Regions from separate parts of the Streptomyces sp. NBC_01261 genome, predicted to be linked through region 1. Evidence: riboswitches for the same ligand, from Rfam matches in the RefSeq annotation. Region 1 holds a riboswitch; the other holds the start of a gene.
The links. Region 1 has a riboswitch for glycine ahead of gcvT (glycine cleavage system aminomethyltransferase GcvT). Riboswitches for the same ligand answer to the same signal wherever they lie in the genome.
Positions count from the first base shown of each region.

Region 2: linked by a shared signal. The riboswitch ahead of gcvP (aminomethyl-transferring glycine dehydrogenase) and the one ahead of gcvT (glycine cleavage system aminomethyltransferase GcvT) in region 1 are both predicted to bind glycine.

Region 1 covers NZ_CP108463.1:3,886,623-3,900,853, forward strand. Annotated here, with positions in the region: gene OG226_RS16640 (M1 family metallopeptidase) at 1-171, opposite strand, end outside; gene OG226_RS16645 (ABC transporter ATP-binding protein) at 270-1,775, opposite strand; gene OG226_RS16650 (ABC transporter ATP-binding protein) at 1,772-2,869, opposite strand; gene OG226_RS16655 (ABC transporter permease) at 2,866-3,873, opposite strand; gene OG226_RS16660 (ABC transporter substrate-binding protein) at 3,949-5,700, opposite strand; gene OG226_RS16665 (ABC transporter permease) at 5,754-6,752, opposite strand; gene OG226_RS16670 (enhanced serine sensitivity protein SseB C-terminal domain-containing protein) at 7,096-7,884, opposite strand; gene OG226_RS16675 (enhanced serine sensitivity protein SseB) at 8,021-8,806, opposite strand; gene OG226_RS16680 (AAA family ATPase) at 8,871-9,572, opposite strand; glycine riboswitch at 9,722-9,820, shown strand; glycine riboswitch at 9,821-9,930, shown strand; gene gcvT (glycine cleavage system aminomethyltransferase GcvT) at 9,965-11,107, shown strand; gene gcvH (glycine cleavage system protein GcvH) at 11,219-11,596, shown strand; gene glyA (serine hydroxymethyltransferase) at 11,612-12,886, shown strand; gene OG226_RS16700 (L-serine ammonia-lyase) at 12,979-14,231, shown strand, end outside.
Region 2 covers NZ_CP108463.1:9,022,873-9,037,103, forward strand. Annotated here, with positions in the region: gene OG226_RS40255 (DNA polymerase IV) at 1-659, shown strand, start outside; gene OG226_RS40260 (PRC-barrel domain-containing protein) at 581-952, opposite strand; glycine riboswitch at 1,067-1,162, shown strand; gene gcvP (aminomethyl-transferring glycine dehydrogenase) at 1,338-4,223, shown strand; gene OG226_RS40270 (ABC transporter ATP-binding protein) at 4,356-5,429, opposite strand; gene modB (molybdate ABC transporter permease subunit) at 5,479-6,336, opposite strand; gene modA (molybdate ABC transporter substrate-binding protein) at 6,333-7,154, opposite strand; gene OG226_RS40285 (molybdopterin-dependent oxidoreductase) at 7,374-7,862, shown strand; gene OG226_RS40290 (molybdopterin-dependent oxidoreductase) at 7,777-10,518, opposite strand; gene OG226_RS40295 (FAD binding domain-containing protein) at 10,515-11,336, opposite strand; gene OG226_RS40300 (helix-turn-helix domain-containing protein) at 11,517-13,016, shown strand; gene OG226_RS40305 (LysR family transcriptional regulator) at 13,058-13,993, shown strand; gene OG226_RS40310 (NAD-dependent formate dehydrogenase) at 14,108-14,231, shown strand, end outside.

The DNA of each region.
Region 1 (14,231 bases):
GACGTCGAGGGCGTAGTGCCGGGCGTCGAAGCCACCGTTGCCGAGTTGGGGAAAGTAGGGGTCACCGATGCCGTCGGCGCCGGGGGTGGGGGCGGAGGAGGCGGCGATGACAAGAAAAGAGGCCGCCGCTGTCGCGAGGGCCCCCAGACGTGCCGAACGGGAGAGTGCCATGAGTCGTCCCTTTCGGGTGCGTTTCCGATCAGACGGACGCGCTCGACTCTGCACTCTCCCGTTTCGACATGAACATGACTTTACCAACTCGTCATGTGCTACTTGGCAGTTGACTCCTGATCGCCGGATTCCGCTTCGGGGGAAGCGGCGGCCGGGGTTTCGGGGGTCTCCTGGGAGGAGGCGGCCGGGGTGTCGGCGACGGGCCGCTCCGCCGCGGTCTCCGCCGACTCCGCATCGGCGGCCTCGGGCGCCTCCGCCGCGGATTCCTCGGCGTCCGCCGGAGATTCGACGGCAGCCGTGGATTCGGCGGCAGCAGGCTCCGCGATGACAGCCGCTGCCGGCGCCGAAGGCTTCTCGGTCGCGGCGGGCGCGACCGCCGCCTCGGTCACGGCAGCGACCTCGGCCACCTCAGCCTCGGCTTCCGGCTCGGCCTCCGCTACCGCGTCGGCCTTGGCTCCCGCCCCGGCCTCCGCCGCCTTCTCCAGGACCGCCGCGCCCACCAGTTCCACCGCTTCCTTCGCGGCGGTCAGCAGGACGGTGTCCTGCGGGGCCTGGTCCGCGAAGTTCTCCGGGTGGTGGCAGGCGACCCGCTGGCCGGGCCGGAGCTCGATCAGCTGGGGCTCCTTCGTCCGGCAGATCTCCGTGGCCTTCCAGCAGCGCGTGTGGAAACGGCAGCCGCTGGGCGGGGAGATCGGCGAGGGGACGTCGCCCTTGAGCAGGATGCGGTCGCTCTTGGCGCCCCGGCGCTTGGGGTCCGGCACCGGCACGGCCGACATCAGGGCCTTGGTGTACGGGTGCATCGGCGACTCGTACAGCTTGGTGCTGTCGGCGAGTTCGACGATCTTGCCGAGGTACATCACCGCGACGCGGTCCGAGACATGGCGGACGACGGAGAGGTCGTGCGCGATGATCACGTACGTCAGGCCGAGCTCCGTCTGGAGGTCGTCCATGAGGTTGACGACCTGCGCCTGGATCGACACGTCGAGCGCCGACACAGGCTCGTCCGCCACCACGAGCTTCGGCTTCAGGGCCAGCGCGCGGGCGATGCCGATGCGCTGGCGCTGGCCGCCGGAGAACTCGTGCGGGTAGCGGTTGAAGTGCTCGGGGCTCAGACCGACCAGCTCCAGAAGGCGCTGGACCTCCTTGCGCACCCCGCCCTCGGGCTCCACGCGCTGGAGCCGGAACGGCGCCGAGACGATCGAGCCGATGGTGTGCCGGGGGTTCAGGGAGCCGTACGGGTCCTGGAAGATCATCTGGATGTCCCGCCGCAGCGGACGCATCCCGGCCGAGTTGAGGGTCGTGATGTCCTGGCCCTCGAAGTGGATCGAGCCGCCCGTCGGGTCCTGGAGCCGGGTGATGACCCGGCCCATGGTCGACTTGCCGCAGCCCGACTCCCCGACGACGCCCAGGGTCTCGCCCTTGCGCACCTCGAAGTCGATGCCGTCGACGGCCTTCACCGCGGCGACCTGACGCTGCAGGATCCCCTTCTTGATGGGGAAGTGCTTCTTCAGGCCCTCGACCTTGAGCAGCACCTCACGTTCCTCCGAGGAGGCCGCCTGCTCCGGTACGACCGCGGTGGCGGTCTGTTTGTTCGTATCGCTCACAGCTTCGGCGCAATCTCTTCGGTCCAGATCCGCGTACGGTCCTCAGCCGGGAGGTGACAGGCGGACCAGTGCCCGCCGGGGACCAGCTCCAGCTCGGGGCGCACGGTTCGCGTGACGTCGCCCTTGGGGATGTCCGCGTACGGGCAGCGCGGGTGGAAGGCGCAGCCCGAGGGGACGTTGATGAGGCTCGGCGGCTGGCCCTTGACCGGGATGAGCCGCTCCGAGGTCTCCCGGTCGATGCGCGGCATCGAGCCCAACAGGCCCCAGGTGTACGGGTGTTGCGGCTTCTCGAAGATCTCGTCGACGGGACCGCGCTCCACGCACCGGCCGCCGTACATGACCAGGACGTCGTCGGCGATCTCGGCGACGACACCGAGGTCGTGGGTGATCAGGACGACCGCGGAGCCGAACTCCTTCTGCAGATCCCGGATGAGGTCGAGGATCTGCGCCTGGACGGTCACGTCCAGGGCGGTCGTCGGCTCGTCCGCGATGAGCAGTTCGGGGTTGTTGACCAGGGCCATCGCGATCATGGCGCGCTGGCGCATACCGCCGGAGAACTCGTGCGGGTAGCCGTCGACACGCTTGGCCGGCTCGGGGATGCCGACCCGGTCGAGCATCTCGATCGCGCGCTTGCGGGCGACCTTCTTGCTGACGTCGTGGTGGACCCGGTACGCCTCGACGATCTGGTCGCCGATCTTGTAGTACGGGTGCATCGCGGACAGCGGGTCCTGGAAGATCATGGACATCTGCTGACCGCGGAGCTTGCGCACCTCGTCCGGCTGGGCGCCCACGAGTTCCTGGCCGTCGAGCCAGATCTCGCCGGTCATCCGCACGTTCTTGCCGCGCGGGCCGAGCCGGTGCAGGCCCATGATCGCCAGCGAGGTGACGGACTTGCCGGAACCCGACTCGCCCACGATGGAGAGGGTCTTGCCCTTCTCCAACGAGAAGCTGAGCCCGTCGACGGACTTGACCACGCCGTCGTCGGTCGGGAAGTGCACCTTGAGGTCGCGGACTTCGAGGAAGGCGTTCGGGGCGGACTTGGCCGTGTCGACGGGCTCGCCGACCGCGGCGCCTGTTTTGGAAAGGTCGGTCACGAGAGCCTCACCCGCGGGTCGGCGGCGGCGTACAACAGGTCCACCAGAAGGTTTGCGATCACTACGAAGAACGCTGCGAGCAGGGTCACGCCGAGGATCGGGGGCAGGTCGTTGCTCTCGATCGACTGCACCGCGTACTGGCCGATGCCGTGCAGGGAGAACACCGACTCGGTGATCAGCGCACCGCCGAGCAGCAGACCGAGGTCCATGCCGAAGACGGTGATGATCGGCGTCAGGGCGGCCCGCAGACCGTGCTTGACGACGACGTTGCGTTCCCGCAGGCCCTTGGCGCGGGCCGTGCGGATGAAGTCCTCGTTCATCGTCTCCAGCATGCCCGAGCGGGTGAGCCGCGCGTAGATGGCGGAGTAGAGGAGCGCGAGCGAACACCACGCCGGGAACAGCGTGTTGGCCCACTGCGCGGGGTTCTCGGTGAACGGGACGTAGGTGCGGCCGAAGATCGGCCACTGGTACGTGAAGAGCAGGATGGCGAGGTTGCCCGTGAAGAACATGGGCAGCGAGACACCCGCGAGCGCCACGCCCATGAAGGCGCGGTCGAAGAACGACCGCGGCTTGAGCGCGGAGATCACACCGACCGTGACACCGGACAGCAGCCAGAGCACGGCGGCGCCGGAGGCCAGCGAGATGGTGACCGGAAGGCGGGAGGTGAGCTGCGGCCAGACCTCGACGTGGTCCTTGAAGGAGTAGCCGAAGCAGGGCGCGTCGCAGTGCACCGTGGTGGGGCCGAGGTTGTAGGTGGCGCCCGCCACGATCCCCTTGATGAAGTGCCAGTACTGCAGGTAAAGGGGCTGGTCCAGACCCAGGTTGTGCTTGACCGCGGCGATGTCCGCCGCCGACGGGCTCTTCCCGATGTACTGCTGGGCCAGCTGGTCCGCGGTCTGGCCGGCGAGCCGTGGCAGCAGGAAGAAGATGCCGAAGGTGACCGCGGAGACGACCAGCAGCAGGATCACCGCTGCGACCGTCCGACGGAGAATGTACGAGATCACGGGGATCGGCGCTGGTGCCCGCGGGCCGCAAAGCCCGCGGGCACCAATGCCTTCACCTGCCTTCCGGGGCTACGACTACTTCGCGGTGCCGATGTTGAGGTAGTCGTACTGGCCGCTGAAGGCCGCCGTCGACACCAGGTTGCTGTAGTTCGCCGGACGGGCCAGCAGGACCTTGAAGTAGGTCAGCGGAACGAGGGCCGCGTCGCTCATGGTCTGCTTGTCGATCTGGGCGTACATGCTGTTACGGGTGGTCACGTCCTCGGTGCCGATGGCCTTGGCGAGGAGGTTGTTGACCGTCTTGTTGTCGTACTGCGACAGGTTGGTGTTACCCGAGGCACCGATCGCCTCACCGTTCAGGATCTGCTGCTCGAAGCCGTAGCCGGAGGGCCAGTCGGCACCCCACTGCATCATGATCAGGCCGATGTTCTGCTGCTCGGTGAACTTCGGGACACCCGCGTAGTCGGTGAAGTACTTGCCCGACGGGTACTGCTTCAGGCTGGCGTTGATGCCGACGGCCTTCAGCGAGTTGATGATCGCGGTGGCCGCGGAGATCTCCTGCGGACGGTCGCTGCGGGCCGACAGGTTCGTCGAGATCGACGTCTTGCCGCAGGCCTTCAGCTGGTCCTTGGCCTTGGCGACGTCACCCTTGTTGCCGGTGGTGGCGTACTGGTCGGCCTTCTCGTAGCCGGTGATGTCCGGCGGCAGAACGGTGCTGGCGATCTCACCGCGGATCGGGCCGCCCTCGGCGGTCTGCACGGAGACCTTGTCGATGGCGTACTCGACGGCCTTGCGGCAGGCCACGTTGTCGAACGGCTTCACCTTGGTGTTGATCGCCATGTAGACGAGACGGCCACCGAAGGTGTTGTCCGTGCCGGCCTTCTTGTCGGCGGAGGTCAGCAGCTGCGCCTGGGTCGCGGCCTGGACACCCGTACCGCCCATGTCGATCGCGTCGCCCGCGAGGACGTCCTTGTCGATCGTGTCGGCGTTGACCTTCAGGTTCACGACGATCTTGTCCGGGTACTGCTTGCGCAGCGGGTCCGTCTTCGGGTCCCAGTTCTTGTTGCGCACGAGGGTGGCCGACTTGCCGTCCTCGTAGCTGGAGAACTGGTACGAGCCGGAGGACACGATGTTCTTGACGTAGTCGACGCCCTTGTCCTTCGCCTGCGGCACCGGAGCCGTCTGCGGCGCCGCGACCAGGTAGTCGAACTCCTGGAAGGCCGTGTTCAGGTGGAAGACGATGGTGGTGTCGTCCGGCGTCGCGATGGACTTGAGGCCCTCGGCGCTCTTGTCCTTGTACGGGCCCTTGTAGTCCTTGCCGCCGACCAGGAACTGCTGGAAGTAGTTCGGGCCGAGGGAGAGGACGTCACGCGCGAAGTTCGAACGCTCGACGGCGTACTTGACGTCCTTGGACGTGATCGCCGTGCCGTCCTGGTACTTCAGGCCCGAACGCAGCTTGTACGTCCAGGTCTTGCCGCCGTCGCTGGAGACACCCTTGCTCGCGGCGAGGTCCGGGACCAGGGTGTTCCCCTTGGAACCGGGGCCGGGCTCGAACGTCATCAGCGGCCGGGCGTACAGCCGGCTGAAGTTGTACATGTACGCGTAGTACGTGTTGCCCGGGTCGAACGAGTCCGGAACGTCGGACAGTTCGTAGGTGACCGTCCCGCCCTTGTGCGTAGAGGCGTTGACGACGTCCTTGGTCGCTGCGTTGGCCCCAGCCGCCTTCGTACCACCGTTGTCACTCTTACTGTCATCGGCCTTGCTGCAACCTGCCATGAGCAGTGTCGCGGAGCCGATGGCCGCAACTGCGGCCAGCGCTGACCTTCGCATGATGGTCTGCTTCCTCCATTGTCGGAAACTTGATGGACTCTCGGGTGCGGGCCCTAGCGGCTGCGGGGGTCGAGAGCGTCACGGAGACCGTCGCCCAGCAGGTTGAACGCCAGGACGGTCACAAAGATGGCGAGGCCGGGAACGATCATGTACGCGGGGTCGACCTCGTAATAGGTGACCGCGTCCCGCAACATGCCGCCCCAGGATGCCTGCGGGGGCTGGATACCGACCCCGAGGAAGCTGAGGGACGCCTCGAAGAGGATGTTCGTCGGGATGAGCAGCGTCGAGTAGACGATGATCGGGCCGACCAGGTTGGGCAGCAGCTCCCGGAAGAGGATGTACGGCCCCCTGGCGCCCATCCCCCGGGAGGCGTCCACGAACTCCCGCTCGCGCAGGGCGAGGGTCTGACCGCGGACGATCCGGCCCAGGTAGGGCCAGTTGAAGAAGCCGATGACGAAGATCAGCACGCTCAGGTGCAGCGGCAGACCGCTGAGGCCGAAGGCGCCGCCCTGCAGGGTCGCCGAGATCGCGATGGCGAAGAGCAGCAGGGGGAAGGCGAGGAAGGTGTCCATCAGGCGGCTGATGATCGAGTCGACCCGGCCGCCGTAGAAACCCGCGACGACGCCGAGGATCGTGCCGATCACGTTCGACAGGATCGTGGCGCCGAAGGCGACCACCAGCGACACCCAGGAGCCTTCGAGGATGCGGGTGGCGACGTCCCGGCCGAACTGCGGGTCCACGCCGAGCGGGTGGTCCCAGCTCATGCCGCCCCAACCGCCCTTGGGCAGCGAGGTGTTGGCGTCGATCAGGTTCTGGTGGAAGGCGTCGGGATCCAGTCCGAACATCGACTGGATCGGACGGGAGAGTGCCGCGACCAGGATCAGCAGGACGACGATGACGCCGCCGGCGACGGCGACTCTGTCCTTCTTGAACCGGGTCCAGGCGATCTGTCCAAGGGAACGGCCCTCGATCTGCCCCTTCTCGGCGCCGACGAGCACAGCCTCCGGCTGCGCCCCGGCTTCCGCCCCCGTGGTCTCGATCGGTGCGGTCACTGTGACCCGACCCCTCTCGCCGGTGGTTACCGGCTTACGCCTGCCGCGGATTAGCGGCTTTGTCGACTTGCTGTGGACATGGGTCCCTGGACCCTGTGTCTGAGTCGCGAGTCTTCAGCGTGGCTGCGATCACCCGCCAGGTCTGACGGCGAAAGTATGCGCAACCGTGATGCTTAACTAGGGATTCCGTTATCCGAACAGTGGGTAACGCCCCCCGGACGCCGGGCACTTGGGACAGAACGGAAATTCGGCGTCTTTCGGGGCACCACACCGCCGTCTACGCGCGAAGAAAAGTGTCGTAGACGTAAATCCTGCGGAGAAGCTGAGAAGAGGACTCGCGGGCTCAGTATCCACCACGGACGGGTGGGTATCCGTACCCACCCGCCTGGGCGGGCGCCGCGTGGGCCTCGCGGTCGTAGAACGGGCGGGCGTTGGCGCGCAGCCACAGGGCCACCGGGTCGTACTCGTCGGACATCGCCACGGTCGAGACCGGCAGCCCGTCGGGGACCGCGCCGATCGACTGCTGCATCATGCCGCGCACCGAGTCCACGGCGGGCGGACTGGTGTCGTAGACGTCCAGGCCGATCGCGAGATACGGCGCTCCGAGCGCGGGCTGCACCCAGGCGCGGCGCAGGGCGCGGACCGCCGGGGTGCGGTGGGCGTTCTGCGTGAGCGTGGCGTAGAACTGCGGGATCTCGATACCCGGCTCCGACAGCCGCAGGGGCCCGGCCGGCTGGCGCTCCAGGCCGGTGGCGATCCGGCGGAGGTCCAGCCAGGGGATGCCGACGCCGCCGCCGGGGGCGTGCGGGTTGAGCCAGAGGCCGAAGTGGTCGGGGTAGAGGGTGCGGGCGACATCCAGGCCGTCGACCACCTCGTAGGAGCGGTTCCAGCCGCTCGCCGACAGTTCCTGGGCGGAGGTGACGCAGGGGGCGTAGCCGTACTTGTCGACCTGCATGTTTCCGTACTGGGCGTCCGGGGAGCCGGACTGGCCGTGCCACAGGAGCATCCAGATCTGACCGGAGTGGGGGGTCGCGAGGGCGCGCAGGAGCGCCTCGTAGGCGTCGTAGCGCCCGGGCGTCACCTGGCGCAGCATGTGCTCGACCTGGCCGGTCGCGGTGCCGCTGGCGCTCACGTGTCCGCTCCTTTTTGTAGGTGCCCTGTGATGGGGAACAGCTTAAGCGCCCAAGGGGTGGGGGCCTTGTGTGCGTTGGCGAGCGCGGGTCGCTCGTGGCCGGGTGCGCAGTTCCCCGCTCCCCTGAAGGGGCGCCTCAGTGACCCTGTGTATAGAAGGGGCGCACTGTCTGCCTCATCCAGTCCGCCACCGGGTCCTGGGTGACGTCCAGCAGGACCAGGTTGACCTGCCACTGGACCGTGACCTGGCCCAGCGCCCGCGCCAACGCCTCCATCGGGGCCGCTCTCAAGTCGCCGTCCCAGTTGGTGAGTTCGACGCCCACGAACATGACCGGGGCGGCCGTCTCGATCGAGGCCAGGCAGCGGCGGGCCGAGCCGACCACGCCGATCGCCGCGAACTCGGCGGAGGCCGCGGCGAGGAAGTCGACCGGGTCGTCCTGCCAGTCGGGTTCGAAGAGGCGGACGCGGCCACCGCTGGTGGGGCCGTCGAGGGCGGTGCGGCCGATGCGGCACAGCTCGGCCACCGCGAGAGGCGGGAGCGGGACGCCGACCATGCCGCCCGGGTTCACCGCGATGCCGACCTGCGGGGGCAGCCCGCGGGCGAACTCCACCGCCGGCGCGATCGTGAACGACAGATGCGAGCCGACGACCTGGCGGAACTGCTCCTCGGAGCTGAAGACCGGGACGAACGCCTGTCCCTCGATGTCCAGTGTCGGCAGGTCCAGGGGGCCGCTCTGCGGGCCGCCGCCGCTGGGGAGCGGGACCCAGACGAAGCTGCGGCCGAGCACCTCGACGATCCGGCCGCCGGCCGAGGGCATGCCGAGGGACGCGGAGAGCACCTCCTCCAGCTCGTTGCCCGGCCATCCGCCGTGCGGATGCGGGTGGGGGTACGCCTGACCTGGGAAGTCCGCCGGGAAGTCCATCTACCTACCGCCTGCTGGTGAAACCGCCTGCTGTAACCCTGCTGTGGCTGAAAAGGCTAGCGGCTCAGTCCGCGAAGTCGATCCGGCGCAGCACGTCCGCCGCGTCCCGGTCCAGGAGGACCGCCGAGTCGACGCCCCGGGGCAGATCACCGCGCTCCACCGCCCGCAACAGCCGGGCGGCGGCCCTGCGGTGGCGCAGGAACGCGTACCGCGAGACCCCGCGTCCGCGCTCGCGCTGGCCACCGAGCGCGGTGTCCGGGCTGACGTCGAGGAACACCAGGTGCAGCGCGCCGCCCCGGCGCCCGGCGGCGCGGGCCAGCCAGCCGCGCACCCACGTCTGCGTACCGCAGTCGTGCACGACGGCTCCGGACGCGGAACGCAGGGCGCGGTGCAGTCCCGCGTAGTGGGCGAGACGGACCAGGGGGCGGTAGACCGCGTACGGGAGGAGGCCGGGGGTGCGGAACATGCGGGACATGCCGGCTTCCCAGCGGTCCCGGGTGTCCTGGCTGTCGACGCGGACGCCGTCGGCGCCCGCCACCGCGCGCCGCATCAGCGTGGACTTGCCGCTGCCGGGCAGGCCGGTGACCACGACCAGGTCGCGGGGGCCGAAGCGGAGTCCGTACGGGCTGTGTCCGCCGCGCTCGCGGAGATCACGGACCGTCGGCACCGGGCGGGCCGGGCATGCCTCCCTGGCCGGAGCCGAGGGCTGCTCGGGCAGCGCTACGGCCGAGGTCGTGGCGTACACCGTGGTCCTTGTCACCGTGATCGTCCTCCCTGCGGGGTCGGGAAAGGTTCTCCCCACTGAACGTAAAGAGAAGGTAATGCACGGTGTCTCGCGGTTCCGTTCGCGTCCGGCCACAGGCCTGTTACAAAGCCTGTGCGATGATGTGCCCGCCTAACTGCATACCGGCCGCTTGAATCCGCGCGGGAGAGTCCCCAGCCAGCTGTTGCTGGGGCGCCGAAGGAGCAAGTCCCTCCCTTGAATCTCTCAGGCCCCGTTACCGCGCGGGCGAGGCACATCTGAAAAGCGGACCGCCGGCGACGGTGGTCCCACCCAAGGTGCAACCCATGTTCCGCGTGCGGTCATGGCGAACCTCTCAGGTCCCGATGACAGATGGGGAGGAACGACCTCGCCGTCATGCCTTGGGAGACCGACCGATGAGCAGTACCGCCACCCCCGAGAAGCGCCGTACCGCGCTCGACGCGCTGCACCGCTCGCTCGGTGCGACGATGACCGACTTCGCCGGCTGGGACATGCCCCTGCGCTACGGCTCGGAGCGCGACGAGCACCTCGCCGTCCGCACGAAGGCCGGCCTCTTCGACCTCTCCCACATGGGCGAGATCACGGTCACCGGACCGCAGGCCGCCCAGCTCCTCAACTACGCCCTCGTCGGCAACATCGCCTCCGTGGGCCTCGGCCGCGCCCGCTACACCATGATCTGCCGGGCCGACGGCGGCATCCTGGACGACCTGATCGTCTACCGGCTGGCCGACACGGAGGCTGCGTCTTCCACCTACATGGTGGTCGCCAACGCCTCCAACGCCCAGGTGGTGTTGGACGCGCTGGTGGAGCGTGCCGAGGGCTTCGACGCCGTCGTCCGCGACGACCGGGACGCGTACGCCCTGCTCGGCGTCCAGGGTCCCGAGTCCCCCGGCATCCTCAAGTCGCTCACCGACGCCGACCTCGACGGCCTGAAGTACTACGCCGGTCTGCCGGGCACGGTCGCGGGCGTCCCCGCGTTGATCGCCCGCACCGGGTACACCGGCGAGGACGGCTTCGAGCTGTTCGTCTCCCCCGCCGACGCGGAGAAGTTGTGGCTCGCGCTGACCGAGGCCGGAGCCCGGGTCGGGCTGATCCCGTGCGGCCTGTCCTGCCGCGACACCCTGCGCCTGGAGGCGGGCATGCCGCTGTACGGGCATGAGCTGTCGACCTCGTTGACGCCGTTCGACGCGGGGCTCGGCCGGGTCGTGAAGTTCGAGAAGGACGGCGACTTCGTCGGGCGTACTGCCCTGGAGGCCGCCGCCGAGCGCGCCGCCTCGCAGCCGCCGCGCGTCCTCGTCGGGCTCGTCGCCGAGGGCCGCCGGGTCCCGCGCGCCGGGTACCCCGTCGTCGCCGCCGGCCAGGTGATCGGCGAGGTCACCTCCGGCGCCCCCTCCCCCACCCTGGGCAAGCCCATCGCCATGGCCTACGTCGACGCCGCGCACTCCGCGCCGGGCACGACCGGTGTCGGCGTGGACATCCGGGGCAGTCACGAGCCGTACGAAGTCGTGGCGCTGCCGTTCTACAAGCGCGAGAAGTGACAGTCGTCGTAGCGTCACGTCCGTGACCCGGGGCGGATCGCCCCTGTCCGCCGATGTCCTCCGTAGTACCCCATTCATCAGCACTCCCCCGCGTACAGGAGAATTCAGGCCATGAGCAACCCCCAGCAGCTGCGCTACAGCAAGGAGCACGAGTGGCTGTCGGTCGCCGAGGACGGCGTCTCGACGGTCGGCATCACCGAGTTCGCGGCCAACGCGCTCGGCGATGTCGTCTACGCCCAGCTCCCCGACGTCGGCTCCACGGTGACCGCGGGCGAGTCCTGCGGTGAGCTGGAGTCGACGAAGTCGGTGTCCGACCTGTACTCGCCCGTCGGTGGCGAGGTCACCGAGATCAACGAGGACGTCGTGAACGACCCGTCGCTGGTGAACTCGGCCCCCTTCGAGGGGGGTTGGCTGTTCAAGGTGCGCGTCGCGGAGGAGCCGGGCGACCTGCTCTCCGCCGACGAGTACACCGCGTTTTCCGCCGGCTGAGGAGTCGTACACCTGATGTCTGTTCTGAACACGCCCCTGCACGAGCTCGACCCGGACATCGCCGCGGCCGTCGACGCCGAGCTGCGCCGGCAGCAGTCCACGCTGGAGATGATCGCCTCGGAGAACTTCGCTCCGGTCGCGGTCATGGAGGCGCAGGGCTCGGTCCTCACCAACAAGTACGCCGAGGGGTACCCGGGCCGTCGTTACTACGGCGGCTGCGAGTACGTCGACGTGGCCGAGCAGATCGCGATCGACCGGGTCAAGGAGCTGTTCGGCGCCGAGTACGCCAACGTGCAGCCGCACTCGGGCGCCTCCGCGAACCAGGCCGCGCTGTTCGCGCTGGCCCAGCCCGGCGACACCATCCTCGGCCTGGACCTGGCGCACGGCGGCCACCTGACCCACGGGATGCGGCTGAACTTCTCCGGCAAGCAGTTCAACGTGGTCGCCTACCACGTGGACCCGACGACCGGTCTGGTCGACATGGCCGAGCTGGAGAAGCTCGCCAAGGAGCACCGCCCGAAGGTGATCATCGCGGGCTGGTCGGCGTACCCGCGCCAGCTGGACTTCGCGGAGTTCCGCCGGATCGCGGACGAGGTCGAGGCCTTCCTGTGGGTCGACATGGCGCACTTCGCGGGCCTGGTCGCGGCCGGGCTGCACCCGAACCCCGTCCCGTACGCGGATGTCGTCACGTCCACGACCCACAAGACGCTGGGCGGCCCGCGCGGCGGGATCATCCTGGCGAAGAAGGAGTTCGCGAAGAAGCTGAACTCCTCCGTCTTCCCGGGCTTCCAGGGCGGTCCGCTGGAGCACGTGATCGCCGCGAAGGCCGTCTCCTTCAAGGTCGCGGCGACCGAGGACTTCAAGGAGCGGCAGCGGCGTACCGTGGAGGGTGCGCGGCTGCTGGCCGAGCGCCTGGTGCGGGACGACGTGAAGGCCGTAGGGGTCGACGTCCTGTCCGGTGGTACGGACGTGCACCTGGTCCTGGTCGACCTGCGCACCTCCGAACTGGACGGTCAGCAGGCCGAGGACCGCCTCCACGAGGTCGGTATCACGGTCAACCGGAACGCCGTCCCGAACGACCCGCGGCCCCCGATGGTCACCTCGGGCCTGCGCATCGGCACCCCGGCGCTGGCGACCCGCGGCTTCACGGCCGAGGACTTCGCCGAGGTGGCGGACGTCATCGCCGAGACGTTGAAGGCGCCCGCTCCCTTCGGGGAGGCCGAAGTGGCCGCCCTCAAGGCGCGGGTGACCGCGCTGGCCGAGAAGTACCCGCTGTATCCCGGGCTGTAGTCGCCCGCTGGGGGCGCCGCGCACACTGGAAGGTGTGCGCGGTGTCCTACCCCTTGCACCACCCCGCACGTCTTGCGTTCTGAGGAGTCACCGTGGCCATCTCGGTCTTCGACCTGTTCTCGATCGGCATCGGCCCGTCCAGCTCCCACACGGTCGGCCCGATGCGGGCGGCCCGCATGTTCGCGCGCCGGCTGCGCAACGAGGACCTGCTGGACTCCGTCGCCTCCGTCCGCACCGAGCTGTACGGCTCCCTCGGCGCGACCGGCCACGGCCACGGCACCCCGAAGGCGGTGCTGCTCGGCCTGGAGGGCGAGTCACCGCGCACGGTCAACGTGGAGAAGGCGGACGAGCGGGTCGAGCAGATAAAGGAGGCGGGCCGCATCCGCCTCCTGGGCGAGCACGAGATCCCGTTCTCCTACGACTCCGACCTGAAGCTGCACCGGCGGAAAACCCTGCCGTACCACGCGAACGGCATGACGCTGTGGGCGTACGACGCGGCGGGCACCGAGCTGTTGTCGAAGACGTACTACTCGGTGGGCGGCGGTTTCGTCGTCGACGAGGAAGCGGTGGGCGCCGACCGCATCAAGCTGGACGACACGGTCCTCAAGTACCCGTTCCGCACGGGCGACGAGCTGCTGCGCCTCACCCAGGAGACCGGCCTGTCGATCTCCGCGCTGATGCTGGAGAACGAGCGCGCCTGGCGCACGGAGGAGGAGATCCGGGCCGGGCTGCTGGAGATCTGGCGCGTGATGCAGGCATGCGTGTCGCGGGGCATGTCGCGGGAGGGCATCCTGCCGGGCGGCCTCCGGGTCCGCCGCAGGGCCGCCATGTCGGCACGCCAACTCCGGGCGGAGGGCGACCCGTTGGCGCACGCGATGGAGTGGATCACGCTCTACGCGATGGCCGTGAACGAGGAGAACGCGGCGGGCGGGCGCGTGGTGACGGCCCCGACGAACGGCGCCGCCGGCATCATCCCGGCGGTCCTGCACTACTACATCAACTTCGTGCCGGGCGCCGACGAGGAGGGCGTGGTCCGCTTCATGCTCTCCGCCGGCGCCATCGGCATGCTCTTCAAGGAGAACGCCTCCATCTCCGGCGCCGAGGTCGGCTGCCAGGGCGAGGTGGGCTCCGCCTGCTCGATGGCGGCGGGCGCGCTGGCCGAGGTCCTCGGCGGTTCCCCGGAACAGGTCGAGAACGCGGCCGAGATCGGCATGGAACACAACCTCGGCCTCACCTGCGACCCCGTCGGCGGCCTCGTCCAGATCCCCTGCATCGAGCGCAACGGCATGGCCGCGGTGAAGGCGGTCACCGCGGCGCGGATGGCGATGCGGGGGGACGGGTCGCA
Region 2 (14,231 bases), 5.1 Mb from region 1:
CCGGGCTCGCCGACTACACGCAGGAGGACCTGTTCGCGCAGGCGGCGGGGGAGCAGGTCGATCTTCTTGAGGAGGAGCGCACCGACGAGGAGGGGGGTGAGGAGCCGGCGGCGCCGGTGGAGCGGCGCTGGCCCGCGGGGCACGATGTGCGCCACGCCGGGTTCGGGCACGGGTGGGTGCAGGGGAGCGGGCTGGGACGGGTGACCGTGCGGTTCGAGACGCCTGAGGATTCGGGGCCGGGGCGGGTGCGGACGTTCCGGACCGATGATCCTGAGCTGGAGTTGGCGGAGCCGTTGCCGTTGGTGGCGCGAAGGGTGGGGGGCTTGGCGGCGGAGGCGATGGCAATGCCGATGCCGTTGGCGGCGCATGGAACCGGCGATCGACCGGCCGAGCCGTTGTCGTCGGCGGAGCCAAGCCTCGGGGTTGCTCAGGCCGAGCCGTTGCCACCGGACGAGGGGCGTGCCGATGCCCTGCCTGACGTGCCGACGCCCTTGGTGGTGTCGGGCGCCGATGACCCGCCCGCCCCGTCACCACCCCCGGCGGCTCCAAGCCCCGGCGACGCCCTGTTCGCCGACCCCGCTCAGTTGTCCTCCGAGCCCGCCAGCTTGCCGAAGTCGTGGTCCGGGAGTGACGGAGGCGGGCCCACGTCGAGGCCGTAGTGGTGGTAGAGCTGGAGTTCCTGGTCGGGGGAGAGGTGGCGGCCCACTCCGAAGTCGGGGGCGTCCTTGATCAGGGAGCGGTCGAAGGGGATGCGGAGGGTGCCCTCGATCAGTTCGCTGGGCTCCAGAGGGACGAAGGCGTCCCTGGAGAACAGGCCGGTGCGTATGGCCGCCCACTCCGGTTCGCCGGTCGCGTCGTCGAGGTAGACCTCGTCGATCGTGCCGATCTTGGCGCCGGTGCGGTCGAACGCCTTGCGGCCGATCAGGTTGCGCGGATCGATATCGGTCTGCACGGGCCCTCCTCCTGGTCGCAACTCATCCGTAAGCACTACAAAAGAGCACATTGGGGAAGGTGGCCACTCGAAAGCTCGGCTTCAACGCGCGCTGGTAGGCTGGCGAACGGCTGCTGACCCCGTGCGGGAGAGTCCTCCAGACTTCATCGGAGGCGCCGAAGGAGCAAATCCTCCCCGGAATCTCTCAGGCTCACGTACCGCACGGACGAGGTCACTCTGGAAAGCAGGGCGCGTGTCGACGGCGTGCGCTCTCACCGACGGTGAAAGCCGGTGACCTTCGGGTGGCCGGTGAAGCTCTCAGGTTGAGATGACAGAGGGGGAGGCCGTCCGGCACCCCGCTGTCGTGGTGCCCTCGAAGGTCGTGTCCGACCAGGAGGCCTCCCTGATGACCGTTCCTCGCATTCCGCTCTCCGAGCTCGAACAGGGCATTCCGTTCGAGCAGCGTCACATCGGACCCGACCAGGAGGCGCGGGCCAAGATGCTCGCGCAGGTCGGATACGGCTCGCTCGACGAGCTCACGGCCGCCGCCGTCCCGGATGTGATCAAGAACGCCGACGCTCTGGACCTGCCGGGCGCCCGTACCGAGGCCGAGGTACTGGCCGAGCTGCGCTCCCTCGCGGACCGCAACGAGGTCCTCGGTTCCATGATCGGGCTCGGGTACTACGGGACCTTCACCCCGCCCGTGATCCTGCGCAACGTCATGGAGAACCCGGCTTGGTACACGGCCTACACGCCGTATCAGCCGGAGATCTCCCAGGGGCGGCTCGAAGCCCTTCTCAACTTCCAGACGATGGTCGCTGATCTGACCGGGCTGCCCACCTCCGGTGCCTCCCTGCTCGACGAGGGCACGGCCGCCGCCGAGGCCGTGGCGCTGTCGCGGCGCATGGGGAAGAACAAGAAGGGTCTGTTCCTGGTCGACGCCGACGCGTTGCCGCAGACCATCGCCGTGATCGAGACCCGCGCCGAGCCGGCCGGTGTCGAGGTCGTCGTCGCCGACCTCAGCGAGGGCATCCCGGCCGGGATCGCCGAGCGCGAGATCAACGGCGTGCTCGTGCAGTACCCGGGCGCCTCCGGAGCCGTACGCGACATCAAGCCGCTGATCGAACAGGCGCACGCGCTCGGCGCGCTCGTCACCGTCGCCGCCGATCTCCTCGCGCTCACGCTGCTGAAGTCGCCGGGCGAGCTGGGGGCGGACATCGCGGTCGGTACGACGCAGCGGTTCGGGGTGCCGATGGGCTTCGGCGGGCCGCACGCCGGATACATGGCCGTGCACGAGAAGTTCGCGCGCAGCCTGCCCGGGCGGCTCGTGGGCGTCTCCGTCGACGCCGACGGAAACAGGGCCTACCGCCTCGCCCTGCAGACCCGCGAGCAGCACATCCGCCGTGAGAAGGCCACCAGCAACATCTGTACCGCCCAGGTGCTGCTCGCGGTGATGGCCGGCATGTACGCCGTCTATCACGGGCCCGAGGGGCTGAAGGGCATCGCTCGGCGGACGCATCGGTACGCCACGATCCTTGCGGCCGGGCTCCGCGTCGGCGGTGTCGAGGTCGTGCACGGTGGTTACTTCGACACGCTGACCGTGCGTGTTCCGGGCCGGGCCGCCGAGGTTGTCGCCGCCGCCCGCGAGGACGGCGTCAACCTGTACCTCGTGGACGCCGACCAGGTGTCCATCGCCTGCGACGAGACCACCACACGTGCCCAACTGGCCGCCGTATGGGCCGCGTTCGGGGTGGATGGCGACATCGAGGCGCTTGATGCGAGTGCCGAGGACACCTTGCCCGCCGGGCTGCTGCGCACCGATGCCTACCTCACGCACCCTGTCTTCCGCGACCACCGTTCCGAGACCGCGATGCTGCGGTACCTGCGTCGGCTCGCCGACCGGGACTACGCGCTCGACCGGGGCATGATCCCGCTGGGCTCCTGCACCATGAAGCTCAACGCGACCACCGAGATGGAGCCGGTCACCTGGCCCGAGTTCGGGCAGTTGCACCCCTTCGCACCCGCCGAGCAGGCGCAGGGATACCTCACGCTCATCCGGGAGTTGGAGGAGCGGCTCGCCGAGGTCACCGGGTACGACAAGGTGTCGTTGCAGCCGAACGCCGGTTCCCAGGGGGAGTTGGCCGGGCTGCTTGCTGTTCGCGGATATCACCGGGCCAACGGCGATGAGCAGCGGACCGTGTGTCTGATTCCGTCGTCCGCGCATGGCACGAACGCTGCCAGCGCCGTGATGGCCGGGATGAAGGTCGTCGTAGTGAAGACCGCCGAGGACGGTGAGATCGACGTCGAGGATCTGCGGGCGAAGATCGAGCAGTACCGGGACGAGTTGTCGGTGCTGATGATCACCTACCCGTCCACGCACGGGGTGTTCGAGGAACACGTCGCCGACATCTGCGCGCAGGTCCACGAGGCGGGCGGGCAGGTCTACGTCGACGGCGCCAACCTCAACGCCCTTGTGGGGCTTGCCAAGCCGGGGCACTTCGGCGGGGACGTATCGCATCTGAATCTGCACAAGACGTTCTGCATTCCGCACGGTGGCGGTGGGCCGGGGGTCGGGCCGGTGGGTGTGCGTGAGCACCTCGCGCCGTATCTGCCGAACCACCCGTTGCAGCCGGCGGCCGGGCCGGAGACGGGAGTTGGGCCGATCTCGGCGGCTCCCTGGGGTTCCGCCGGGATCCTGCCGATCTCTTGGGCCTACGTCCGGCTCATGGGTGGGGAGGGGTTGAAGCGGGCCACGCAGGTGGCTGTGCTCAGCGCCAACTACATCGCCAAGCGGCTTGAGCCGCACTACCCCGTGCTCTACACCGGGCCCGGTGGCCTTGTCGCGCACGAGTGCATCATCGATCTGCGGCCGATCAGTAAGGCGACCGGGGTCAGCGTCGACGACATCGCCAAGCGGCTCATCGACTACGGCTTCCACGCGCCGACGATGTCGTTCCCGGTGGCCGGGACGCTGATGATCGAGCCGACGGAGTCCGAGGACCTGATCGAACTGGACCGGTTCTGCGAGGCGATGATCGCGATTCGTGGGGAGATCGAGAAGGTCGGCGCGGGGGAGTGGCCGGGCGAGGACAACCCGCTGCGGAACGCGCCGCACACCGCTGCCGCGCTGGGTGGGGAGTGGGAGCACGCGTACACGCGTGAGGAGGCTGTCTTCCCGGCCGGTGTGTCCGTCGCCGACAAGTACTGGCCGCCGGTGCGGCGGATCGACCAGGCGTTCGGGGACCGGAACCTGGTGTGTTCCTGCCCGCCGTTGGATGCGTACGAGGACTGAGTGGCCTGCTGGTAGCGCCGCGAGGCGCCGTCTCCTGAGTGCGGCACCGCCGTGGTTGGTCGCGCACTTCCCCGCGCCCTGCGGCGGAGCCGCACATTGACGCAGTCCCGCGTCCCTTTGGGGCGCGTTAGCTCAGGCGGGGTACGCGTGCGTCTGGGTTGCCTTCACCGTTGCCCAGACCAACGCGCCCTGGTGGAGGTCCAGTTCGGCCGCCGCTACCGTCGTCAGGTCGGCGGTCAGGGGGAGTTCGCCGGTGAGGTCCACGCGGATCTGGTCGCCGTGGGTTTCCAGGCCCGCTACCTCGCAGTGCCAGAGGTTGCGGGCACTGACACCCGTCGGGCGGTTGCCGTAGAGGGTTACCCCGCTCGGCGGGAACGCTACGAACACCTCGCCCTGGAGGTCCTCCGTCGTCGTGATCGTGGGGCCCGTGTCGAGGGTGACCGTGTGGCCGTCGGAGCTGCCCTTGTAGAGGTTGAGGCCTACGAGTTGGGCGATGTAGTCCGTGCGCGGGTGGCGGGCGATGTCGGCCGGGGTGCCTTCCTGGACGATCGTGCCCTGCTCGATCACGACCAGGCGGTCGGCCAGCACCATGGCGTCCAGCGGGTCGTGGGTGACCAGGACGGCGACCGCCTCGAACTCGGCCAGGTGGCGCCGGAGTTGGGCGCGTACGTCCAGGCGGGTGCGGGCGTCCAGGGCGGCCAGGGGTTCGTCGAGGAGGAGCAGACGCGGGCGGGTCGCCAACGCCCTTGCCACGGCTACGCGTTGGGCCTGGCCGCCGGAGAGTCTGCGGGGCTTGGCGGTTGCGTGTTCGGCCAGGCCCATGCGGTCCAGCCACTCGGCGGCCACCGCACGGGACTCCGCCTTCGTCGCGCCCTGGCAGCGTGGGCCGAAGCCGACGTTGTCCAGCGCGGTCAGGTGGGGGAACAGCAGGTAGTCCTGGAAGACGACTCCAACCGGGCGGGACTCCGGTGGTGTGCGGTCCAACTCGGCGCCGTCCAGCCGTAGATGACCGGCCGTGAGGCGGACCAGGCCCGCGAGTGCGCGGAGTGCGGTCGTCTTGCCCGCGCCGTTCGGGCCGAGCAGGGCTACGACGTCTCCGGGGGCCGCGGTCAGTTCCACGTCGAGGCGGAACGTGCCGCGGTCCACGACGAGATGGGCGTCGAGGCCCTGGGCACCGGTGGGTTCGATGTCGGCGGTGTCGGTCATGACGTGCACGTCCAGGGGGCTGATCTGCGGGCGGTCGTACGGCTGTTGATCATGACGTGGTCATCCAGCGGTCCCGTAGGCCTGCCAAGACCGCGATCGACACCGCCAGCAGGACCAGACTCAACGCGATGGCCGCCTCGGGGTCGTTCTGGAGGGCCAAGTAGACCGCCAGCGGCATCGTCTGGGTACGGCCGGGGAAGTTGCCGGCGAAGGTGATCGTCGCGCCGAACTCGCCCAGCGCGCGGGCCCAGGCCAGGACCGCGCCCGCCGCGATGCCCGGGGCGATGAGGGGGAGCGTGACCCGGCGGAACGCCGTGAAGCGGGAGGCGCCCAGGGTTTGGGCCGCCTCCTCGTAGCGGGGGTCCGCGGCGCGCAGGGTGCCCTCGACGCTGATGACCAGGAACGGCATCGCCACGAAGGCCTCGGCGACCACCACGCCGGTCGTGGTGAAGGGGAGCGTGATGCCGAACCATGAGTCCAGCCACTGGCCCACGACGCCGTTGCGGCCGAGGGCAAGGAGCAATGCCACGCCGCCCACCACCGGCGGCAGGACCAGCGGGAGGGTCACCAGGGCGCGGAGGAAGCCGCGGCCGGGGAACTCCGTGCGGGCCAGCACCCAGGCCAGGGGGACGCCCAGGACCAGGCTCACGGCCGTCGCCGCGGTCGCGCTGAACAGGGAGAGCTGGAGTGCCTGCCAGACCTCGGTGCTGGTCAGCTGTGATGGGAGGGACCGCCACGGGGCCCGTACCAGCAGGGCGATCAGGGGGAGGAGCAGGAACGCCAGGCCTACCAGCGCGGGGACCAGGAGGGGGAGTGGCACCCCGCGGCCGGTCATCCGGACACGGCGACGCCGCGGACCGCCCTTGAGGGTCTCGGCCGCGGCGTCGGAGGTGTCTGGCTGGGTCACGGCTTGAGGAAGCCCGCCGCGGACAGCACCTTCTGGCCCTCGGCGGACTGCACCAGCGCGATGAACGCCTTGGCGGCGACGGCGTTGGGCGCGTTCTTGAGGAGGACGATCGGGTAGTCGTTGATGGCGTTGGCGGACTCGGGGAACTCGACGCCCTGGACCTTGCTGCCGGCGGCGTGCACATCGGTCTTGTAGACGACCGCCGCGTCGGCCTCCTTCAGCTCCACCTTCGTCAGCGCGCTCTTGACGTCCGCCTCGTACGACACCGGGGTGAGCTTCAACTTGCTTGCCGTCAGAGCCTTTTGGGCCGCCGCACCGCAGGGCACCGTCTTGTCGCAGAGCACGACCTTCAGCGAGGACTTCGTGAGGTCCTTCAGGGAGGTCACCTTGTCGGGGTTGCCCGGCAGGGTGGCGATCTCCAACTGGTTGCGGACGAAGGTGGCCGGCGTGCCGACGCCGTCGCCCTTGTCCGTGACGATCGCCATGGTCTTGGGGCTCGCGGCGGCGAACACGTCGGCCGGGGCTCCGCCGGTGATGCTCGCGGCGAGGGTGTCGCTGCCGCCGAAGTTGAAGGTGACCTTGGTGCCCGGGTTCGCCTTCTCGAACTCCTTGCCCAGGCTCGTGAACGACTCCTGGAGCGAGGCGGCGGCGAACACGGTGACGGTGCCGGACATCTTCGGGGACGCGGACGCCGAGGAGTCGGACTTCGAGGAGGACGAGTCGTCGCTGGAGGAGCAGGCGCTCAGGGCCAGCAGCGCGGCGGCTCCGGCCCCCGCAACCTGCAGGGTCCGGCGGGTCCGACGCGCGGAACGGGTCATCACGGTTCTACTCCTCTGGTCTCTTCATGAAAGGGGCTCATGAAAGGGGTTGTCGCGCCCTGGGACGACCGCAACGGCCGTGCCGCGATGATACTGCCGCATTTGCAAGGCATAAGTCTCCTGTCGCATCGCATGAGCTGCGCTGTTCGCTTGTGGGGTGCGCATGTGCGTTTGTACGGGAGTGCCGTCCGGGTACCACATTCCGGGAGGTGATGGCTCGTGACGCTCGCGCAGCTCGACCTGACGGGGGACCTCGCCCGACCGGCCCGGTTGACCGTGCCCGACCTGCTCGACTGGCCGCTGCACCGCGTCCGGGTCAGCTTCGAGTGCGCCACCAGCGGCACCCAGGAGCACCGCTTCGCGGGACCCCGTCTCTACGACGTCCTGTCCTCGGCCGGGCCCGGCTTCGACCCCGTCCGCCGCAAGGACAGGCTGCGTTTCCTCATCGCGGTCAGCGGTGCGGACGGGCACCACGCGCTGCTGTCCTGGGCCGAGATCGACCCCGACTTCGCTCATGCCCCTGTTCTGCTCGCCGTGAGCATCGATGACACCCCGCTGGACCGTGCCGGACCGCAACTGGTGCTTCCGCAGGACCGTTGCGGGGCCCGGCACATCAGTGGGATCAGGGCGATACGGGTGGACGGTGGGTATGCGGCGAGTCGGCCAGTGCCCGCCACACCCGGTCTCGGGTCAGCGGAAGTTCCGTGAAGCGCACGCCGGTCGCGTCCCGCAGCGCGTTGGCGAAGGCGGGTGCGACCGGGTTGAAGGGGCTCTCGCTCATCGACTTGGCGCCCAACGGGCCGATGGCGTCGGCCGTTTCCATGAAATGGACCTCGGTGCGCGGTACGTCCGCGTACTGGGGGAGCCGGTAGCGGCGGAAGGCCGATGTCTCCACCGCGCCGCGCTCGTCGATCCGTACGTTCTCGAAGAGGGTCGCGCCGAGCGCCTGGGCGACCCCGCCCTCGACCTGCCCCCGGCACTGCATCGGGTTCATCACCTTGCCCGCGTCGGCCGCGTGCACACTGCGCAGGATGCGGATCTCGCCCGTTCCCGGGTCCACGGCGACCCTGAACCACTGTGCGTTGAAGGCCACCGAGCGAGGGGTGCCGCCGAAGTGCCCGTCGGCGCTGAACTCCACCCCGACCGCCGCACCAGCCGCGTGCAGCTCCTTCAGGGTGAGACGGCCGCCCGGGTGCAGTACGGCTTCCTCGGCCAACGCGCAGTCGGCGCGCGGGAGTTGAAGGTGGGTGGCGGCGAAGTCGAGCAGCTGGTCGGCGAGGGCGTGGGAGGCGCGCAGAGTGGCCTTGCCCGCGACGACCGTGCCCGTGGAGGCGAAGGCGCCCGTGTCGTGCCGTACGACGTCGGTGTCGGACTGGCGGACGGTGATGCGGTCGACGGTGGTGGCGAGTTCACCGGCCGCGATCTGGCGGTGGACCGTGGTGGTGCCGTTGCCGAACTCGGCTGTGCCTACGGCGAGATCGAAGCCGCCGTCGGGGAGGAGGCTCGCCTTCGCGTCGGCGATGTGGCCGCCGGGCGGGCCCGTCGCGATCATCGCCAGGGCCGTGCCCTCGCCCGTCAACCAGCCGTCCGGGGGGAGTTGGGAGACGGGCTGCGCCTGGGCGCGGCGGACGATCGCGAGGCACTGGTCGAGGCCGTAGCTCGCGATGTGCAGGTCCTCCTCCTCGCCGCCGGGGGAGAGCATCGGCTCGCCGGGTCCGATGATGTTCTTCGCCTTGAACTCCAGCGGGTCCAGGTCGAGTTGGCGGGCGAGTTCGTCGAGGGCCGACTCCACGGCGAACATCACCTGGCCGAGGCCGTAGCCCCGGAAGGCACCCGCCGGGACGGTGTGCGTGTAGACGGAGAAGGCGTCGACCTTCTTGTGGGGGGCGCGGTAGACGGCCATCGACTCGCCGACGCTGTGGAACATGACGGCGGGGCCGTGGTTGCCGTAGGCGCCGGTGTTGGAGACAACTCGTAGTTGCAGTGCGGTGAGTTGGCCGTCGCGGCGGGCGCCCGCCTTCACGTTGATCGTGAAGGGGTGGCGGGTGGTGGCGCCGTAGAACTGTTCGGCGCGGGTGTACTCCAGTTTCACCGGGCGGCGCAGGCGCAGGACCGCGAGGGCGACGATGTCCTCGACGAGCATCTCCTGCTTGCCGCCGAAGCCGCCGCCGACCCGGCCGGCGACGACCCGGACCTGTTCCTCGGGGAGGTCGTACAGCGCGCAGAGGGCGCGGCGGGTGAGGAACGGGGTCTGTGAACTCGTACGTACCGTAAGCCTGTTGTCCTCGTCGAACCACGCCACCGCGCCGTGGGTCTCCAGGCTGGCGTGCTGGACGCGCTGGGTGCGGTAGGTGTCCTCGTAGACGGCGTCGGCCTCGGCGAAGCCGGTCTCCACGCTGCCGATCTCGCCGTGTGCCTCGCCCACGACGTTGTTCTGCGGGCGTGAGATCCGCGCCTTGGCGGCGTCCTTGTCGTGGACGACCGGGGCGCCGGGGCGCATCGCCTCCTCCGGGTCGAGGACCCAAGGGAGGATCTCGTACGTCACCTCGACGCGTCGGCAGCCCTCCTCGGCGGCGGCCTCGCTGTCGGCTACGACGGCGGCGACGCGTTGGCCGATGTGGCGGACGGTGTCGTCGAGGACGCGGGTGTCGTCCGGGTCCTCGGTGGGGTGTTCGTGGCGGGCCGTGGAGAAGTGGCGTTCCGGGGCGTCGTAGTGGGTGAACACGGCGTGCACGCCTGGGACTTGGAGAGCGGCAGCGGTGTCGATCGCGGTGACGCGGGCGTGGGCGTGCGGGGAGCGGAGGAGTTTCATGTGGAGCAGGCCGGGGACGTCGATGTCGAAGGTGTAGCGGGCGGTGCCGGTGACGACCCGCGGTCCGGCCGGGGCGGGAAGGTTGCGGCCCACCGCCTCGCCCGCGCCCGGTGCCTCGGCGTGGCAGACGCCTCGTACCGCGTCCTCGATGGCGCGGTAGCCGGTGCAGCGGCACAGGTTGCCTTTGAACGCCCGGGGGAGGTCGGTGAGTTGGTCCTCGTTCAGGGCGGCCGTCGTCATCAGGAAGCCGGCCGTGCAGAAACCGCACTGGAAACCCTGCGCGTCCAGGAACTTCCGCTGGACCGGGTGGAGTTCGCCGTCCTCGGCGGCCAGGCCCTCGACCGTGGTGACGGCGCGGCCGTCGGCGCGGAAGGCGGGGTAGAGGCAGCTGTGCACCGGCTCGCCGTCCACGTGGACCGTGCACGCGCCGCAGTCGCCCGCGTCGCAGCCCTTCTTCACGCCGAACCAGCCGCGCTCGCGGAGGTACGTGCGCAGACACTGACCCGGGCGGGGGTCTTCGGTGAAGAACCGGCCGTTGACGTCGATGTTCATGCCGCTGTCTCTCCCAGCTCCCGGCGGATCTCCTCCGCGTACCGGAACGTCATGTGCGCCCGCCACTCGGGCAGTCCGTGGATGTCGTCGAACCACTCGTCGTCCGCTACTGCGGAGGCGATCGCCGCGCGCAGTTGCTCGGCCGTCGGTGGGAGCGGAAACCACAGGCCGAACGGGCGGACCGTCGACGTGGTGATCGTCAGCGCGAGCGAGCCGTCGAGCGGGTCCAGGGTGCCGATGACCAGGACCCCGGAGCGGCCGAGGCCGTAGAGCGAGGCCTGACGGAAAGCCGTGCGGCAGGTCAGGGCGCGGGCCGGGACGGTGATCGAGCGGAGGAGTTCGCCGTCGGCGAGGTCCTTGCGGCCCGCGCCGGTCACGAAGTCGGCGACGCGGACCCGGCGCCGTAGACCGTCCTGGGACAGGAGGAGGCACTCGGCGTCCAGGGCGGCGGTGAGGGAGATCATCGGGCCCGCGGGCAGGGCGTTGCAGAGGTTGCCGCCGACCGTCGCCATGTTCCAGATCTTGAAGGAGGCGAGGAAGGCGCGGCAGCACTGCTCGAAGAGCGGGGCCGCACCGGTCGTCAACTCCTTTGCGAAACGGGAGAGTTGGGCGATCGTGCAGGTCGCGGCGATCTCCAGGGAACCGTCCGGGTGCCGCTCGACGGGCGTCCAGCCGGTGCGGCTCAGGTCCACCAGGCGGCGCAGGTGCGGTTGCGGCTCGGAGAAGAGATACGTGCCGCCGCCGAGCCAGGCGTCGCCCGGCCGCCAGGGTGTCGGCTGCCGGGCGTCGATGATCTCGGCCACCGTGTTCAGGTCCATGACCGCCAGTGAAGCAACGCGGACCCGGTCGGGACGACTGGTTCACAGCACGGAAACGCCGATGTTCCACGGCCGGACACTGGAGGATCAACCAAGAGGCGTTTCGGCCGATTGGTCTTGCACTTACCATGCAATCACTCGCATTCACCTGGCGAATGCGAGATGCGAGGAGCCGGAACCATGCACGTCGAACACCTTCTTCAGGACGAGTCCCTCGGCCTGCGCCTGCTGTGGGCCGAGGACACCCAGCTGGCCCGGGAGATCAGCGGAGTGACCGTGACCGACCTGGAGGATCCCGCGCGGTTCGTGCGGCGGGACGAGGTCGTGCTGAGCGGGCTCGTGTGGTGGTCGGCCGAGGACGGGCCCGGGCGGGCCGAGCGGTTCGTGTCCGCGCTGCGCGGTGCGGGGGCCGCCGCGCTGCTCGCGGGGGAGGAGACGCACGGTTCGGTGCCTGACGATCTCGTCGAGGCCTGTGTGCGGCACGGGGTGCCGGTGGCCGCCGTACCGGCGCACATCATGTTCCGCGCGATCACCGACACCGTTTACCTCGGCCGCTGGGGCGAGCTGAGCCGTCGGCACACACTGCCGGAGAACGTGCGCGGGCGGCTGAGCCGGATGGCCGCGCAGGGCGCGGGGCCGGAGCCGATCGTGACCACGGCCTTCGCGCATCTCGAACGGGCCGTCGCGTATGTCCTCACGCCCTCCGGACGGTCGGTCGCGGCGACGGCGGGTGCCCCCGCGATACCGGTGGGCAGGGCGGCCGGCCTGCTGGCGGAGGCCGTACCCGTCGACGCCGACGGGGTCTCGCCGTACGAGCGCTGGCACCTCTACCTTCCCGACCCCGACGACGCGCCGCCGCGCATGGTGCACGAGCTGGCCTCGGTGCTGGGGCGCTGCCAGGAGGCGCGGGTCCGCGCACGGGCCGAAGAGCGGCAGACGGCCGATGAGTTGGGGGCGCTGCTCGCCGTGCCGGGTGTCGATGGCGCGGCTGTGGCGGCTGCGCTGCGGGCCTGTGGGTTGCCGGACGACGGGCCGTACCGGGTGCTCGTCGCGGAGACCGGGGCGCAGCGGGCGGGGCTGGCGGAGGGGGCGTTGGCGGAAGTCGTCGCGCATACGTTGCCGGACGGCACGGCGGTCGCGGGTGCCGTGGGACGGCTGCCGGACGGGGCCGCGTTCGCGGTCGTGAGTGGGGCCGAGGCCGACGCGCTGCACGAGGTGTGGCCGTTTGTCGCCGCGGCCGAACCAGCGGTGCCGCTCCACGGCGGGACCGGGGCGCCCGTAGACAGTGCGCGGGAGCTCAACGGGGCGCTGGCGGAGGCGCGTTACGCGCTCGCCTCGGCGCGGAGCACCGCTGGGGCGGGTGGCTCCGCGCTCACCGATGCCGCGACGCTCACGGGGCTCGACGCGCTGCTCACCGGTGTTCCGGTGGAGGTCCGTACCGCCTACAGCCGTACCGTTCTCGGCCAACTACGCTCCAACGCCGTCCTGTTGGAGACCCTGGAGACCTTCCTCGCCTGTGACGGTTCCTGGGCGCGGACGGCGGAGGCACTGCATCTGCACGTCAACTCCGTGCACTACCGCATCGGGCGCATCGAGCACTTCACCGGCCGTGACCTCTCCCGCCTCTACGACCGGCTCGACCTGTGGGCGGCCCTGTTGTGCCGGACGGACAGCGCCTAACCTGCACGTTCTACGTTCCAACAGTCCAGGGGAGGTTGGGCGTGCTGCTGCGTCAGCTGGAGTACCTGGTCGCGCTCGCCCGTGAGCGGCACTTCGCGCGCGCCGCCGCGGCCTGTTACGTCTCGCAGCCCTCGCTCTCGGCCGCGATCCGGCGCCTGGAGCACGAGTTGGACGTACCGATCGTGCGGCGCGGCAGACGGTACGAGGGACTGACCCCGGAGGGCGAGGTGGTGCTCGCCTGGGCGCACCGCATCCTGGCCGAACGGGACGCGCTGCACCAGGAGTTGTCGGTGCTGCGGGGTGGACTGACCGGCACGCTGCGACTCGGGGTGGTGCCGACCGCGCTGCCCGCCGCCTCCCTCCTCACCACCCCGTTCTGCGTACGGCATCCCCAGGCCCGGGTCGCTCTGGAGTCGCTCGCGTCCGTCGACATCACCCACGGCCTCGCCGAGTTCGAGCTGGACGCGGCGATGACGTACCTGGACGACGACACCCTGCGCAACGTCCGCCGCCTCCCGCTCTACGAGGAGCGGTACGTCCTCCTGACCCCCGTCGACGGGCCGCTCGGCGGTGTCTCCGGGGCGAGCTGGGCGCAGGCGGCCACGCTTCCGCTCTGCCTGCTCAACTCGCGGATGCGCAACCGCCGCATCATCGACGAGTGCTTCGCGGCAGAGGGCGCGACGGCCTCCCCGGCGGTCGAGTCCGACAGCGTCGCCGGGCTGTACACCCTGCTGCCCGGGGGCCGTTGGTCCAGCGTGATCTCGCACGCCTGGCTGCACATGTTCGACGTACCGGACGGGATGCGGGTCGTACCGCTGAACGGGCCCGCGCACGGGCCCCGGGTCGGACTGGTCGTCGCTCGCAGTGAGCCCCGATCCGTGCTGGCGGAGGCGCTGTTGAAGGTGGCGAGGGAAGCGGGCGTACGGGACGCGCTCGACGAGCTGCTGCACACCTATCTGGGCGGCGACGGACGCTGACAGCCGTTGATAGGAGCGGGCTATGTCGGCATAGCAACGTTCGCTTTGACCAGGGCGATCGACCCCGAGGATCGTGAAGTGCACCTTCCGACAACGGAGTTGAGGAGCCGCGACATGGCCAAGGTTCTCTGTGTCCTGTACGACGACCCGATCGACGGATACCCGACCTCGTACGCCCGCGACGACCTGCCGGTGATCGACCACTACCCCGGCGGCCAGACCACCCCCACTCCCGAGG